DNA from 2 places in the Variovorax defluvii genome. Region 2 is predicted to be linked to the other one. Evidence: predicted binding sites of a transcription regulator. Region 2 holds the regulator's gene; the other holds the start of a gene.

Region 1 (7,375 bases), on a different contig from region 2:
GGCACGGCGCCATCATCGGCTACGAGCGCCGCGCGCTGCCTTCTGGCGGGCCCGAGGGCAACGAGTTCGCCGTCACCTTCCTGCCGGGCGATGGCAGGCTGACACAATAGCGCCGTGAGCAGTTCCCATCCATCGGCGCCACGCCCCGCCCAGATCCTTGTCGTCGATGACGAGCCCGATCTGCGCACGCTGTATGAACTCACCTTGCTGCGAGAAGGCTATCGCGTCGAGGCCGCAGGAAGCGTCTCGGAGGCGCGCGAGCATCTGGATGCCGGACGCTTCGACGCCGTGATCACCGACATGCGCCTGCCCGACGGGCTGGGCCTGGAGATCCTGCAGCGCATCCAGCAGGATCAGCGCAGCGAGCGCTGCGTCGTGATGACGGCCTACGGCTCGGCCGAGAACGCGGTGGAGGCGCTGAAGGCCGGCGCCTTCGACTACCTGACCAAGCCGGTGGACCTCAAGCAGTTCCGCAGCGTGGTTGCATCGGCGGTCCAGGCGCAGGCCCAGGCGCCCGTGGCGGCACGTGCTGTGCGCTCCATCGAAGGCAACGACGGCAAGGCGGCAGCAAGCGCGGCGAACGATGCCGGGCAGGCCGCGCTGGAACGTCTTGTCGGCGACTCGGAGCCGATGCGCCTGGTCAAGGCCCGCATCGCCAAGGTGGCACGCGGCATGGCGCCTGTGCTGGTACGCGGCGAGTCCGGCACCGGCAAGGAACTGGTGGCGCGCGCGGTGCATGCGTGCAGCCAGCGCAGCGAGGGCCCCTTCGTGGCCGTCAACTGCGGCGCGATCCCGGAAAACCTCTTGGAGGCCGAGTTCTTCGGCGCGAGAAAAGGTTCCTATACCGGGTCCGCGCAGGATCGGGACGGTTATTTCCAGGCCGCGCGCAACGGCACGCTTTTCCTCGACGAGATCGGCGACCTGCCGCTGGCGATGCAGTCCAAGCTGCTGCGCGCGATCCAGGAACGCAGCGTGCGGCCGATCGGCTCGACCCAGGAAGACGCGGTCGACGTGCGCATCGTGAGCGCCACGCACAAGGATCTGCAGGCGGAGGTCCTGGCCGGACGTTTCCGCCAGGATCTGTTCTACCGGCTCAATGTGATCGAGATCGCGGTGCCGGCGCTGCGCGACCGCCGCGAGGACCTGCCGGCCCTGTGCGAGGCACTGCTGGCCCGCATCGCCCGCGATGCGGGCATGCCGGCGCCGACACTCTCGGCCGAGGTGCTGGAGCGGCTGTCGCGGCATCCCTTGCACGGCAACGTCCGTGAGCTGGAGAACCTTCTGCATCGCGCGGTCGCACTGAGCGATGGCGAAGTGCTGCACCTCGACATCGCCAGCCCTTCGTCCTCGACGGCGACAGCGACCGGGCCTGCTCCTGCACCGCCCGAAGCGCCAGCCGCCCCGCTGGTGCTCGTCAACCCCGCGGCGCCGGTCCCCAGCGACCTGCAAAGCTATCTCGACCAGCAGGAGCGCGAGATCCTGATTCGCGCGCTGCGCGAAAGCGGCTTCAACCGGACGGCAGCCGCGGCCCGATTGGGGCTGAGCCTGCGGCAGATCCGCTACCGCATCGCGCGCCTGGGCATCGCCACGCCAGGCGTGGATGACAGCCATGGCAACGGCGCCGACGAGTGAGGGCAGCGACGGCCTCTGGCAGGCCGGCTGGTACCGCTTCGCGCACGCCCTGCCTTCGCCGAACTTCGGCCCGCGGCCGGCGGGCGCGCAGATCGACCTGATCGTGCTGCACTCCATCAGCCTGCCACCGGGACGCTATGGCGGCGACGAGGTGCAGCAGCTCTTCACGAACCGCCTGGACTGGGATGCGCACCCGTACTTTCAGAGCATCCGCGGTCTGGAGGTGTCGGCCCATTTCTATGTGAGGCGCAACGGCGAGCTGTGGCAGTTCGTGAGCTGCGACGCTCGCGCCTGGCACGCAGGCGCGTCCGCCTGGCGCGGCCGCGCCAACTGCAATGACGATTCGATCGGCATCGAGCTCGAAGGGCAGGAGGGCGAGCCCTTCGAGGCTGCGCAATACGAGACCCTGGAGAGTCTTTGCCCCGCGATCGCCCAGCACTACCCGATCGCTTTCATCGCGGGCCATGAGCACATCGCGCCGGGCCGCAAGCAGGATCCGGGCAGCGGCTTCGACTGGCTCGCACTGCAGGCGCACTTGGGCTGGGACCGCACCATGTTCCCCGGTGCGGCAGTGCGCCGCTGAATTTTTTCAATCGCCGCGCGGCCCGTGATGCCGCTGCGCCGCGATCGCGGTATCGCCGACGTCCCGATCGACGATCCAGCAACCATGCGGCCTTCAGGCCCAAAAGCGCCCGCAGGGCGCGCGAGACGCGGCGAGCGCTAAGGTCATCCAGCAATGACGCGGCATCGGCCGCGACCCCGGGCGCGCCGCCCCTCGATGTAGGCGCATTGAATTACAAGGAAAACACTAGATCTAGTGGGTTGTAGCCCTTTTGGACCCCAGATATAGTGTCCCCCTGCCGCGCGCCTCATGCTGGGCAACCGGCTGATGCGGCGCAGCCCCTACAAGAAATTGCCAACAGAGGACCGAATGCAAACTGCCCTGAATCCATCCGCCGCGCCTCGCGCCTTCACCTCCTCCACTCTGCAATCGCACGACAAGGCGGGCTCTCCTGCCGGCAGCGCATTGGCCAACTACCAGATCATCCGCCGCAACGGCGCGGTGGTTCCCTTCGAGCCCAACAAGATCGCAATCGCGATGATGAAGGCCTTCCTCGCCGTGCACGGCACCCAGGGCGCGGCCTCCGCCAGCGTGCGCGAGACGGTCGACACCCTGACCCAGGGCGTGGTGCGCGCGATGCTGCGCTCGCGCCCCGGCGGCGGCACCTTCCACATCGAGGACGTGCAGGACCAGGTCGAACTCGGCCTGATGCGCGGCGGCCACCACGAGGTGGCGCGGGCCTACGTGCTGTACCGGGAGCGCCGTGCCCAGGAGCGCTCCAGGCAAGGCGAGCAGGCGGCACCGGCCGCCGCCCCCACGCTGCACGTGACCGACCGCGGCGAGCGCGTCGCACTGGACCTGAACGAGCTCAAGGCCCTGATCGAGTCCGCCTGCGCGGGCCTGGGCGAGAGCATCGCGGCCGGCCCGATCGTGGCTGAGACCATGCGCAACCTCTACGACGGCGTGCCGCTGGACGAGGTCTACAAGGCCTCCATCCTGGCCGCTCGTACACTGATCGAGAAGGACCCGGACTACACCTTCGCCACCGCCCGCCTGCTGCTGCACACGATCTTCAAGGAGATCATCGGCCGCGAAGTGCAGCCTGCCGAGCGCGCCGGTGTGTATGCCGACTACTTCCCGCAATTCATCAAGAAGGGCGTGGACAACGACCTGCTCGACGAGAAGCTGCTGCAGTTCGACCTCGCCCGCCTGGGCGCCGCGCTCAAGCCGGAGCGCGATCTGCAGTTCGACTACCTGGGCCTGCAGACCTTGTACGACCGCTACTTCCTGCACGTGCGCAAGACCCGCATCGAATTGCCGCAGGCCTTCTTCATGCGCGTGGCCATGGGCCTGGCGCTCAACGAGATCGACCGCGAGGCGCGCGCCATCGAGTTCTACGAGGTGCTGTCCTCCTTCGACTTCATGTCCAGCACGCCGACGCTGTTCAACAGCGGCACGCTGCGCTCGCAGCTGTCCAGCTGTTACCTCACGACCGTGCCGGACGACCTGGACGGCATCTACGAGTCGATCAAGGAAAACGCGCTGCTGTCGAAGTTCGCCGGCGGCCTGGGCAACGACTGGACCCGCGTGCGCGCGCTGGGCAGCCACATCAAGGGCACCAACGGCGAATCGCAGGGCGTGGTGCCCTTCCTCAAGGTGGTGAACGACACCGCCGTCGCCGTCAACCAGGGCGGCAAGCGCAAAGGCGCCGTCTGCACCTACCTGGAGACCTGGCACCTGGACATCGAGGAGTTCCTGGAGCTGCGCAAGAACACCGGCGACGACCGGCGCCGCACCCATGACATGAACACGGCCAACTGGATTCCCGACCTGTTCATGCGCAGGGTGATGGAAAAGGGCAACTGGACCCTGTTCTCGCCCTCCAGCGTGCCCGACCTGCACGACAAGTTCGGCGCCGAGTTCGAGGCTGCCTACGTCGCCTACGAAGAGAAGGCGGCGCGCGGCGACATCAAGCCCAGCAAGACGCTGCCGGCCACCGACCTGTGGCGCAAGATGCTGACCATGCTGTTCGAGACAGGCCATCCGTGGATCACCTTCAAGGACGCCTGCAACGTGCGCTCGCCCCAGCAGCATGCCGGCGTGGTTCATTCCTCGAACCTCTGCACCGAGATCACGCTCAACACCAGCGACACCGAAACGGCCGTCTGCAACCTGGGCTCGGTCAACCTGCTGCAGCACATCAAGGACGGCAAGATCGACCAGGAAAAGCTGCAGCGTACCGTCGCGACCGCGATGCGGATGCTCGACAACGTGATCGACATCAACTACTACGCCGTCAAGAAGGCGCGCGACTCCAACCTGCGCCACCGCCCGGTCGGCCTGGGCCTGATGGGCTTCCAGGACGCGCTGTACGAACTGCGCATCCCCTACGCCTCGCAGGAGGCGGTGCAGTTTGCCGACGCATCGATGGAAGCCATCTGCTACCACGCCTACTGGGCCTCGACCGAGCTGGCGCGCGAGCGCGGCAAGTACTCGAGCTATAAGGGCTCGCTGTGGGACAAGGGCGTGCTGCCGCCCGACACGCTGGACCTGCTGGCGCAGGCGCGCGGCGGCTACGTCGAAGTGGACCGCTCGTCCACCCTGGACTGGGACGCGCTGCGCCAGAAGGTCCGGGCCGACGGCATGCGCAACTCCAATTGCGTCGCCATCGCCCCGACCGCCACCATCTCGAACATCATCGGCGTGGATGCTTCCATCGAGCCCTGCTTCGGCAATCTCTCGGTCAAGTCGAATCTCTCCGGCGAGTTCACCGTCATCAACCACTACCTGGTGCGCGACCTCAAGCGACTGGGCCTGTGGGACGACGTGATGGTGATGGACCTCAAGCACTTCGATGGTTCGCTGCGCCCGATCGACCGCGTGCCGCAGGACATCAAGGCACTCTACGCCACCGCTTTCGAGATCGAGACCACGTGGCTGGTGGAGGCCGCCGCGCGCCGCCAGAAATGGATCGACCAGGCGCAGTCGCTCAACATCTACATGGCGGGCGCCTCGGGCAAGAAGCTGGACGACACCTACAAACTCGCCTGGCTGCGCGGCCTGAAGACCACCTATTACCTGCGCACGCAGAGCGCCACGCATGCAGAGAAGTCGACCGTGCAATCGGGCCGGCTCAACGCGGTGTCCTCTGGCGCGAGCGACAGGCCGTCGTCGGGCATGAGCGCACTCGAGGCGGCAGCCGCAGCCGCGCAAGCACAACTCAACGCGATCCCTGCGACCGACATCGCCTTCTGCGGCGTCGACGATCCGACATGCGAAGCGTGCCAGTGATGTCGGCCTGAAGTTGCAGCGATTCGCGGCATCGCCCGACAGATGGCGATGCATGCGAACAACATAACGGCAACATAAATAGAGCGCGATGTGTTGGAGCACTTTGCAACTCACATCGTTGCTCACATAATTTGAGCATTGGATTTTTCTATGTTGACCTGGGACGAAGAAGTCAAGCCCTCCTTGCCAAATACGCAACAAGGATCCCGGCATTCATCGGACAGCGGCGCGCAAGCCGGCCGCTCGGTGGAATTTCCGACTTCGCAAACAGCCCCCGCCCTCGCCGCGTTCTCCGGCACGCCCGCCAGCACCGTCACCCGCAAGCCCGACGACAGCGCTGCACCGCGCACGCAGCAACCTACGCCCGCTGCGACGACGCGGCGCGTCAAGGCAGCGGACAAGCGCATCATCAACGGCCAGACCGACGTCAATCAGCTGGTCCCGTTCAAGTACAAGTGGGCCTGGGAGAAGTACCTGGCCACCTGCGCCAATCACTGGATGCCGCAGGAAGTGAACATGACGCGCGACATCGCGCTCTGGAAAGACCCGAACGGCCTGTCGGAAGACGAGCGCCGCATCGTCAAGCGCAATCTCGGCTTCTTCGTGACGGCCGACTCGCTGGCCGCCAACAACATCGTGCTGGGCACCTATCGCCACATCACAGCACCCGAATGCCGCCAGTTTCTGCTGCGCCAGGCCTTCGAGGAAGCGATCCACACGCACGCCTACCAGTACATCGTCGAGTCACTGGGCCTGGACGAGAGCGAGATCTTCAACGCCTACAACGAGGTGCCGTCGATCCGCGAGAAGGACCAGTTCCTGATCCCCTTCATCGACGCCATCAGCGACCCGAACTTTCACACTGGCACGCTCGAGAACGACCAGAAGCTCCTCAAGTCGCTGATCGTCTTCGCCTGCCTGATGGAAGGCCTGTTCTTCTACGTCGGCTTCACGCAGATCCTGGCGCTGGGCCGCCAGAACAAGATGACCGGCGCGGCCGAACAGTACCAGTACATCCTGCGCGACGAGTCGATGCACTGCAATTTCGGCATCGACATGATCAACCAGCTCAAGCTCGAGAACCCCCATCTCTGGACGGCCGAGTTCAAGGCGGAGATCAAGGCGCTTTTCCTGAAGGCGGTCGAACTCGAATACCGCTACGCCGAGGACACCATGCCGCGCGGCGTGCTCGGCATGAACGCCTCCATGTTCAAGGGCTACCTGCGCTACATCGCCAACCGGCGTGCACAGCAGATCGGCCTCGAAACGCTCTTCCCGAACGAAGAAAATCCCTTCCCGTGGATGAGCGAAATGATTGACTTGAAGAAGGAGCGCAACTTCTTCGAAACCCGCGTGATCGAGTACCAATCGGGTGGTGCGCTCTCCTGGGATTGAATTGTTCCGATAAGCACAAAGTGAATTCAAGAATAGCTCTCGCCGTCGGCACGCACCGGAGAGTGCCGCGACGGTAAGGGTGCAGGTGTTCATGGCGCTGGATGTGGATCCAACGCCATGAATCGCTTCACGCTACCAACATGCGTGGAGTGCTTCGAAGGTTGATTTTTTCAACTTGAATCAGGAGAAAAGAGAAATGGCAACTGCAAAGAAAGCGCCGGCCAAGAAAGCCGCTGCAAAGAAGGCGCCGGCCAAGAAGGTCGCAGCCAAGAAGGCTCCGGCCAAGAAGGTCGTAGCGAAGAAGGCCCCTGCCAAGAAGGTAGCGGCGAAGAAGGCGCCGGCCAAGAAGGCCCCCGCCAAGAAGGTAGCGGCGAAGAAGGCGCCGGCCAAGAAGGCTGCGGCCAAGAAGGCTCCTGCCAAGAAGGCCGCCGCCAAGAAGGCGCCGGCGAAGAAGGCTGCCGCCAAGAAGACGACGGCGAAGAAGGCGCCTGCCAA
Region 2 (7,375 bases):
CTGGCCGAAGGCGGCCACCTGACCCACGGCATGCCGCTCAACATGAGCGGCAAGTGGTTCAACGTGGTGAGCTACGGCCTGAACGACAAGGAAGAGATCGACTACGACGCGATGGAACGCAAGGCGCACGACGCCATGCCCAAGCTCATCATCGCGGGCGCTTCGGCCTATTCGCTGCGCATCGACTTCGAGCGTTTCGCCAAGGTGGCCAAGGATGTTGGCGCGATCTTCATGGTGGACATCGCCCACTATGCCGGCCTGGTCGCCGCAGGCGTCTATCCGAACCCCGTGCCTCACGCGGACGTTGTCACCTCCACCACCCACAAGAGCCTGCGCGGCCCGCGCGGCGGCATCATCCTGATGAAGTCGCAGCATGAGAAGGCGATCAACAGCGCGATCTTCCCAGGCCTTCAGGGCGGCCCGCTGATGCACGTGATCGCGGCCAAGGCGGTGGCCTTCAAGGAAGCGCTCTCGCCGGAATTCAAGACTTACCAGCAGCAGGTCGTGACGAACGCGCGCATCGTGGCTGAAACGCTCGCCGAGCGCGGCCTGCGAATCGTCAGCGGTCGCACCGAGAGCCACGTGATGCTGGTGGACCTGCGTGCCAAGGGCATCACCGGGAAGGAAGCCGAGGCAGTGCTGGGCAGCGCGCACATGACGATCAACAAGAACGCCATCCCCCACGACCCCGAGAAGCCGATGGTGACCAGCGGCGTGCGCATCGGCACGCCGGCCATGACCACGCGCGGCTTCAAGGACGAAGAGGCACGCATCACCGCCAACCTGATCGCCGATGTGCTGGACAACCCGCGCGACCCTGCGACCATCGAAGCGGTCCGCGCCAAGGTGCACGCGTTGACCAGCCGCTTTCCGGTCTACGGCTGATAAGCGTCGCCCTCTCACGCCGGCATACGCATGAAGTGTCCGTTCTGCGGCCACCTCGAGACGCAGGTTGTCGAGACCCGCGTGTCGGAGGACGGCGACTTCGTGCGGCGCCGCCGGCAATGCGGCGCTTGCGAAAAGCGCTTTACCACTTACGAAAGGCCGGATGTCAATTTCCCGGTCGTCGTCAAGAAAGACGGCAGCCGCGCCGACTTCGATGCCAAGAAGGTGCGCGCATCGATGATGTTGGCGCTGCGCAAACGGCCAGTCACCATCGAACAGATCGATCATGCGCTCTTGCGCATCGAGCAGAAGCTGTTGTCCAGCGGGCTGCGGGAGATCGACTCTACGAAGGTCGGCGAACTCGTCATGCGCGAGCTCAAGCGCATGGACAAGGTAGCCTACGTTCGCTTTGCCTCGGTGTACCGCAGCTTCGAGGATGTGGACGAGTTCCGGCAGTTGCTGCGGGATATCTGACAAAAGCTCGCGCGCCATTGTGATTTCGCCAGAAGGCCATGATTAGCGGCCTGAAGGCACCGCCCAGCGGCCCTTTTTCGTCCACGCCCCCTCCCAGAATCGTCGCCTAGGTCGCCCGCAAGTGGCGGCAACTCAGGAGAGACGGTGCAAGCGAGGAATCAGGGAAACAAAGGTGCGTCGGGTTTTGCGCTGATCGAAGTGATGATCGCGCTGCTCGTCCTCTCGTTCGGACTATTGGGCATGGTCGGGTTGCAGGCGAGAGCTTTGCAGAACAACCGAGAAGCCCGCTACCAGTCCATTGCCGTCAGCCTGGCCCAAGAGCTGGCCGAAATGATGCGGGGCAACAAAGACGTTGCGATGCTGGCGGCTCACAACCCCTACCTGGGTGATTTCTCCGCATCTCCGCTGAAGCCCTCCGACGCTTCCAACTGCCGCCTCACAGGCGACTCTCCCTGCGCCAGCCCGACCGACGTTGCCGTGGCCGAGTTGACCGACTGGCTAGCGCGCGTCGATGTCAGCCTTCCAGGCGCACGTGCCAGCGTCTGCCTGGATTCGGCTCCCTACAGCACCAGCGGATTGCCCCAGTGGCCTTGCACGGCGAGCCCGGGTTCGGACACGGTTGTCATCAAGATCGGATGGACCCAGTTGTCGACGGACGCCAGGGCACTCGACCGCAGCATCCGAACCGACTCCGCCGGCAGCCGCCCCGGCATCGTTCTGCCGGTGACGGCGGGAAGCACCACGCCATGAAGCAAGCATCTCGGCGTCGATCCGCAGGCATGACGCTCGTCGAACTCATGGTCGCGATGGTCGTGGGATTGATGATCGCCCTTGCCGCGGCCTCTGCCCTCGTTGCTGCGCGCCGCGGCTTTGCCACTGTCGATGCAGCGTCTCAGTTGCGCGACAACGCCCGCTTCGCGACCGAGTTCATCCGGCGGCTTGCCGTGCAGGCTGGCTACAAGGATCTGGCCTTTGCGGCAACCAAGCGCGGCTCCGCCGTCGGTCTCAGTGCCGCTCCGCTGCCCCAGGTGTTCGGCTTCGACAACGCGATCGCAGACAGAAACTCACTCGCCGCCGGTGCCACGCGACCCCCCGACACGTTTGGTGATGTTCTGGTTCTTCGCTTCCAGGCCACCGAAACCTTTCCCGGCTCGGGCAAGGCCGACGAGGCCATGATCGATTGCGCCGGTGTGCGTGCCGATTCGCTGCCGACGAACAGGGACGATGTACGCACCAGCGTCCTGTTCGTGGCGCCTTCCAACGATGGTGAGCCGGCACTGAAATGCTATCGATCGGACACGGGTTCACCGCCCTTCAAGCCGGCAGATGTGCTGGTGCGAGGTGTTGAAAACTTCCAGGTCATGTATGGCGTCGACGGCGTGAAGCCCGGTGCCGCCATTGATGCGGCAGACCCCACTTCGAAGCCCGATTCCGTGCCGGAACGATACCTGCGGGCCGACCAGTTCACCGTCCCGGGCGATCCAGCGGCCACGCAGGCGAATTGGCGACGCGTGCGCAGCCTGCGCATCGGCATGGTTCTGCGCAGCGATCCGGGAGCCGCCGTGGAGACGAAGTCGACAACGCTGTATCCGCTGGGCGGTTCCGCCTTCGCCTCGACCCAGGACGAGGGCACGATCTTCGTCACGCCTGCCGATAACCGGCTGCGTCAGGTCGTGACCTTCACCGTCCATCTGCGAAATGACCAGGGACTTTGAAGATGCGCCGATCCACCTGTTTCCGCAGTGCCTCGTCAGCGCGTCGTCAGGGCGGCTTCTCGCTGATCGTCGTGCTCCTCATCCTGATCGTCGTTTCGATCCTTGGCGTCGGGGGCGCACAGATCGCCCTGCAAGGCGAGCACAGCGCGCGCAACGACCGTGACATGCAACTGGCCTGGCAGGCTGCCGAAGCCGCATTGCAGGATGCAGAGTTCGATATCCACGGGCCAGGAACCAACAATCGCAGCGCCCTTCTCGGATCTCTGCGGGACACCAGCAGCTTCATCGCCGACTGCGGCACCCACGACACCTCGGCTGCCGTCAGCAGTCTAGGACTTTGCGCGTTGGTGGCGACGGGGACACCCGCCTGGCTGAAAGTGAATTTCATCGTCACCAACGCACAGGCACGCACCGTGAAGTTCGGGACCTTCACGGGCCGAAATTTCGCTGCCAGCGACACCGGATCGACCAACGGCATCGAGCCCTTTCAGGCCCCCCGCTACGTGATCGAGCCCATTCCCGATCCTGGTAACCGCGATCTCTCCTCGACCGGCAGCTACGTCTATCGAGTGACTGCCATGGGATTCGGACCGCGGCAGGACATCCAGGCCGTGACCCAGATCATTTATCGAAACTAGATCGGCAGTACAACGATGATCGCCCCTCCCAGCACTTCCACACACAGGATCAATCGCTTCCTGCGTCCCCGATCGTGGAGCCAAGTTCAGCGCCTCCTCGCCGGGGTCCTCGTCCTTGCCATGGCCATCGCCGTCTCGCTGGCCGTGCGCAGTCAGACGGCGCCGCCCGCCATACCACAAGTCTCACTGTCCAGCGATCCGCTGTATGCCACCACGTCGGGCGACAAGCCCACGATGACGCTGGCGCTCTCTGTCGAATGGCCCACGGCGGGCGCACAGTATTTCAAGGGCCCGGACAGCAAGATCGACGACACCTACTCCAACACAACGGAGTACATCGGCTACTACAACACGGAGGCCTGCTATACGTACAACGACAGGCCGACGGAAACGCCGGACTCCGGACAGACGGCCGCTGACTACAAACGATTCGAGCGCACCGGCCCAGCGACCGCCCGAAAGTGCGCCGACGGATTCAGCGGCAACTTCCTGAACTGGGCCACCGGTTCGGCCATCGACATGCTGCGACTCGCCCTCTCCGGAGGCGACCGTTATATCGACCGTGAAGACCTGACCATCCTGCAGCGGGCCCACATTCCCGCGGGCGATCCGCAATGTCTGTGGAACTCCACCAGCTTTCCCGCCAAGCAGCTGCAGCGCGACGGGGGCGGCACCGGCACTTACTGGGGCGCCGTCCCCGTTGCCATGCGGCGGGCCGCGGGCGTCAACGATATTTGGGTTGCCAACCTGCTCAATCGCGTTTTCTTCGGAACCGCCCGTGGGGGCACGTGCGGTACGGCCGGCGTCTATACCGGCAACGGCACTTACACGCTCGGGGCCGACGTGCCCATCCGCGCCGTCGGACCGATCGCTTCCAGGAACGAAACCCTGCCCGGCGATGCATCGCCGGCCTGTGCCACGGAGGGAGGCACTTGCACGTTCTCCGGCATCAAGGAAGTCTGGTATGGAGCAGGCACAAGTTGGTTCGTGGCACCCGCATCCAACTCAGTCAAATGCAGTGCATACGAGGTGTTCGGCGACCCTGCCTATGGCGTCTAGGCACCAACTCGTTCTATGTGGTGAATGATGACGGAACGAACCGAGCCGACAGCAGCGCAGCATCTCCAACAAGCGCCATCACGGGCCGCGGACGGCTCCAGGCCGGCACCATCGACAGCTCGACGGGCATCATCGATGTGCCGACCTTCGTCTGGGGCCGCCCCACCAGCGACAGCGACACGACCCAACGATCCGGCTGGTACCTCGACTTTCCGAGCACGGGCGAACGCCAGGTGAGCGGCATCTCACTGGCGGGCAGCACCCTCATCTTCAACAGCCTGACACCCAACGCCAACACCACGACCAGCGTCTGCGGCGCGGGAGGCGGCAGCGGGCGCGAGTACCGCCTTGATGTCGACACCGGCGACGGCGCATCCAGAGTCTCGACGGTCGGCCTTCTGGGCGAGAGCATGGCCATGCGGATCACTTCGGCGACGACGTCGAGCACGACGGACAGCACCGGCCGGCGGCACCGCACCGTGACGACGCAAAGCATCGCCCAGGGGACGATGGGCTTGGCTACGAGCAGTACGGTCACCCACGACGAAATTGCCGGTCGCCTCAGCTGGCGCCAGATTCACAACTACCAAGCTCTGAAGGAGCGATGATGACTAAACGATCCCAGAAAGGCTTCACGCTCATCGAGCTCATGATCGTGGTCGCCGTCATCGCCATCCTGGCAAGCATCGCCTATCCGTCCTACCAATGGGCGGTGGTCAGGGGCAAACGCGCCCAAGGACGCACGGCCATCCTGGAGCTGCTGCAGCAGCAGGAGCGCTACATGACACAGTACAACAGCTACATGAAGTTCTCCAATGTTGGAGGAGTGACCAGCCCTGCCACCATTCCATTCAAGGCCTACGCCGGCGACAGTCTCACCGGCACGCCCTACCACCTGTCGGCAGAGCCCTGCACTGCTGCTACCGACGGTGAGAAGGAGTGCATCCGAATCAAAGCGACCCCGACTTTTTCCGATTCCGAAGCCGGCACGCTGTGGGCAACCAGTTCCGGCATCAAGAACTGCGACGGCACCGCCGGCACCACGCCGCCGGCTGCGCCGCCGAAGGTGTGCTGGCAATGAGGCCGCGCCGCAGCAGCCGCGCAGTCCGCGGCTTGACCCTGATCGAACTGTTGGTGACGCTGGCCGTCGCGGCGGTCCTGATGACGATCGCCGTCCCCAGTTTCCTCGCCTTTCAGCGCAATTCCGAGCTCACATCGGCTGCGAACGGTCTGGTCGCGAGTCTCGCGACAGCCCGTGGCGAAGCCATGAAGACGGGGAAGCCGGCGATGGTTGTGCCTGCCGATGGATCGTCGTGGAACAGTGGTTGGGTGGTCTTCCTCGACAAGGACCAGAACGAGGCGTTCACCGAAAGCGGCGACCAGGTGATCTTTCGGCAAGCTGCCTTGGCTTCTCATCTTTCCGTGAGCGCCTCCGGCACCGCAGATGGATCGGCACCTTACATTCTGTTCGATGGGTCAGGCTACCCGAAGAAGAGATCGTCAAATGCCCCCCCCTGGGGGAACTTGACGTTCAGCATCGTACGCAATGACGTCGCCGATTCCACGCGCTGGGACCAAACACGCCGCGTTATGATTTCGAAAGCCGGACGCATCCGCTCGTGCCGGCCCGCAAGCGCCTCCGATAGCCAGTGCAGTGGCCCCGATTCCGACGATTGATTCGCTTCCTTCAGATTCGACGCCAGCCGCCGATGCCATGCGGCTGGCGCTGGATCTGAGCGCTTCGGCCCGCTTGCTCTCTCAGCCCAATCCATCTGTCGGTTGCGTCATTCTGTCGCCGGACGGCGAATGCGTCGGGCGAGGCCACACTCAGGCGCCCGGTGGTCCACATGCCGAGATCATGGCATTGCGCGACGCCGCGGCGCATGGTCACTCAGTCGCTCATGCGACTGCCTACGTCACCCTCGAGCCCTGTTCCCATCAAGGCCGCACCGGTCCTTGCTGCGACGCCCTAATCGCAGCAGGAGTCCGCAAGGTCGTGGCATCGCTGACCGACCCCAACCCCCTCGTCTCCGGCCAGGGCTTCGAACGCCTGCGCGCCGCCGGCATCGAGGTCGAGGTCGGCCTGGGCGCAGAAGAGGCGCGCGAGCTCAACATCGGTTTCCTCAGCCGCATGATCCGCAAGACGCCCTGGGTGCGGCTCAAAGTCGCATCCTCGCTGGACGGCAAGACGGCCTTGCCGGATGGCACCAGCCAATGGATCACCTCGGAGGCCGCACGCGCCGACGGCCATGCCTGGCGCGCACGTGCCGGTGCCGTGCTCACCGGGGTCGGCACGGTGCTCGAAGACGATCCGAGGCTGGACGTGCGGCTGGCCGAGACGCATCGGCAGCCGCCCCTGGTGGTGATCGACAGCCGCCTGCAAACACCCCCCGCCGCGCGCATCTTCGAGCCCGCCCGCCCGGTCTGGATCTACGCCGCCGTACCCGACTCCGCAGCGCAGGCCGCACTGGAAGCCCGCGGCGCCGAGGTGCGCTACCTGCCCGACCCCCGCGGCAAGGTGGACCTCGCCGCCGTGCTGCGGGACCTCGCCGCACGCGAGATCAACGAACTGCATGTCGAAGCCGGCCACAAGCTCAACGGCTC

Evidence for each region. The regulator NrdR, encoded in region 2, represses ribonucleotide reductase genes. The targets are predictions, from matches to a motif close to CACNANATNTNGTG.
Region 1: ABEA07_RS21015 (ribonucleoside-diphosphate reductase subunit alpha) is a predicted target of NrdR. The motif match lies at 2,439-2,452, and genes of this name have one in related genera.

The regions. Positions count from the first base shown of each region.
Region 1 covers NZ_BAABGJ010000076.1:133,323-140,697, forward strand. The annotation lists gene ABEA07_RS21000 (sensor histidine kinase) at 1-110, shown strand, start outside; gene ABEA07_RS21005 (sigma-54-dependent transcriptional regulator) at 115-1,632, shown strand; gene ampD (1,6-anhydro-N-acetylmuramyl-L-alanine amidase AmpD) at 1,610-2,215, shown strand; gene ABEA07_RS21015 (ribonucleoside-diphosphate reductase subunit alpha) at 2,564-5,485, shown strand; gene ABEA07_RS21020 (ribonucleotide-diphosphate reductase subunit beta) at 5,636-6,880, shown strand; gene ABEA07_RS21025 (histone H1-like DNA-binding protein) at 7,077-7,375, shown strand, end outside.
Region 2 covers NZ_BAABGJ010000002.1:117,523-124,897, reverse strand. The annotation lists gene glyA (serine hydroxymethyltransferase) at 1-885, shown strand, start outside; gene nrdR (transcriptional regulator NrdR) at 916-1,359, shown strand; gene pilV (type IV pilus modification protein PilV) at 1,504-2,109, shown strand; gene ABEA07_RS01980 (PilW family protein) at 2,106-3,074, shown strand; gene ABEA07_RS01975 (pilus assembly PilX family protein) at 3,077-3,712, shown strand; gene ABEA07_RS01970 (hypothetical protein) at 3,833-4,771, shown strand; gene ABEA07_RS01965 (hypothetical protein) at 4,792-5,379, shown strand; gene ABEA07_RS01960 (type IV pilin protein) at 5,376-5,852, shown strand; gene ABEA07_RS01955 (GspH/FimT family pseudopilin) at 5,849-6,448, shown strand; gene ribD (bifunctional diaminohydroxyphosphoribosylaminopyrimidine deaminase/5-amino-6-(5-phosphoribosylamino)uracil reductase RibD) at 6,486-7,375, shown strand, end outside.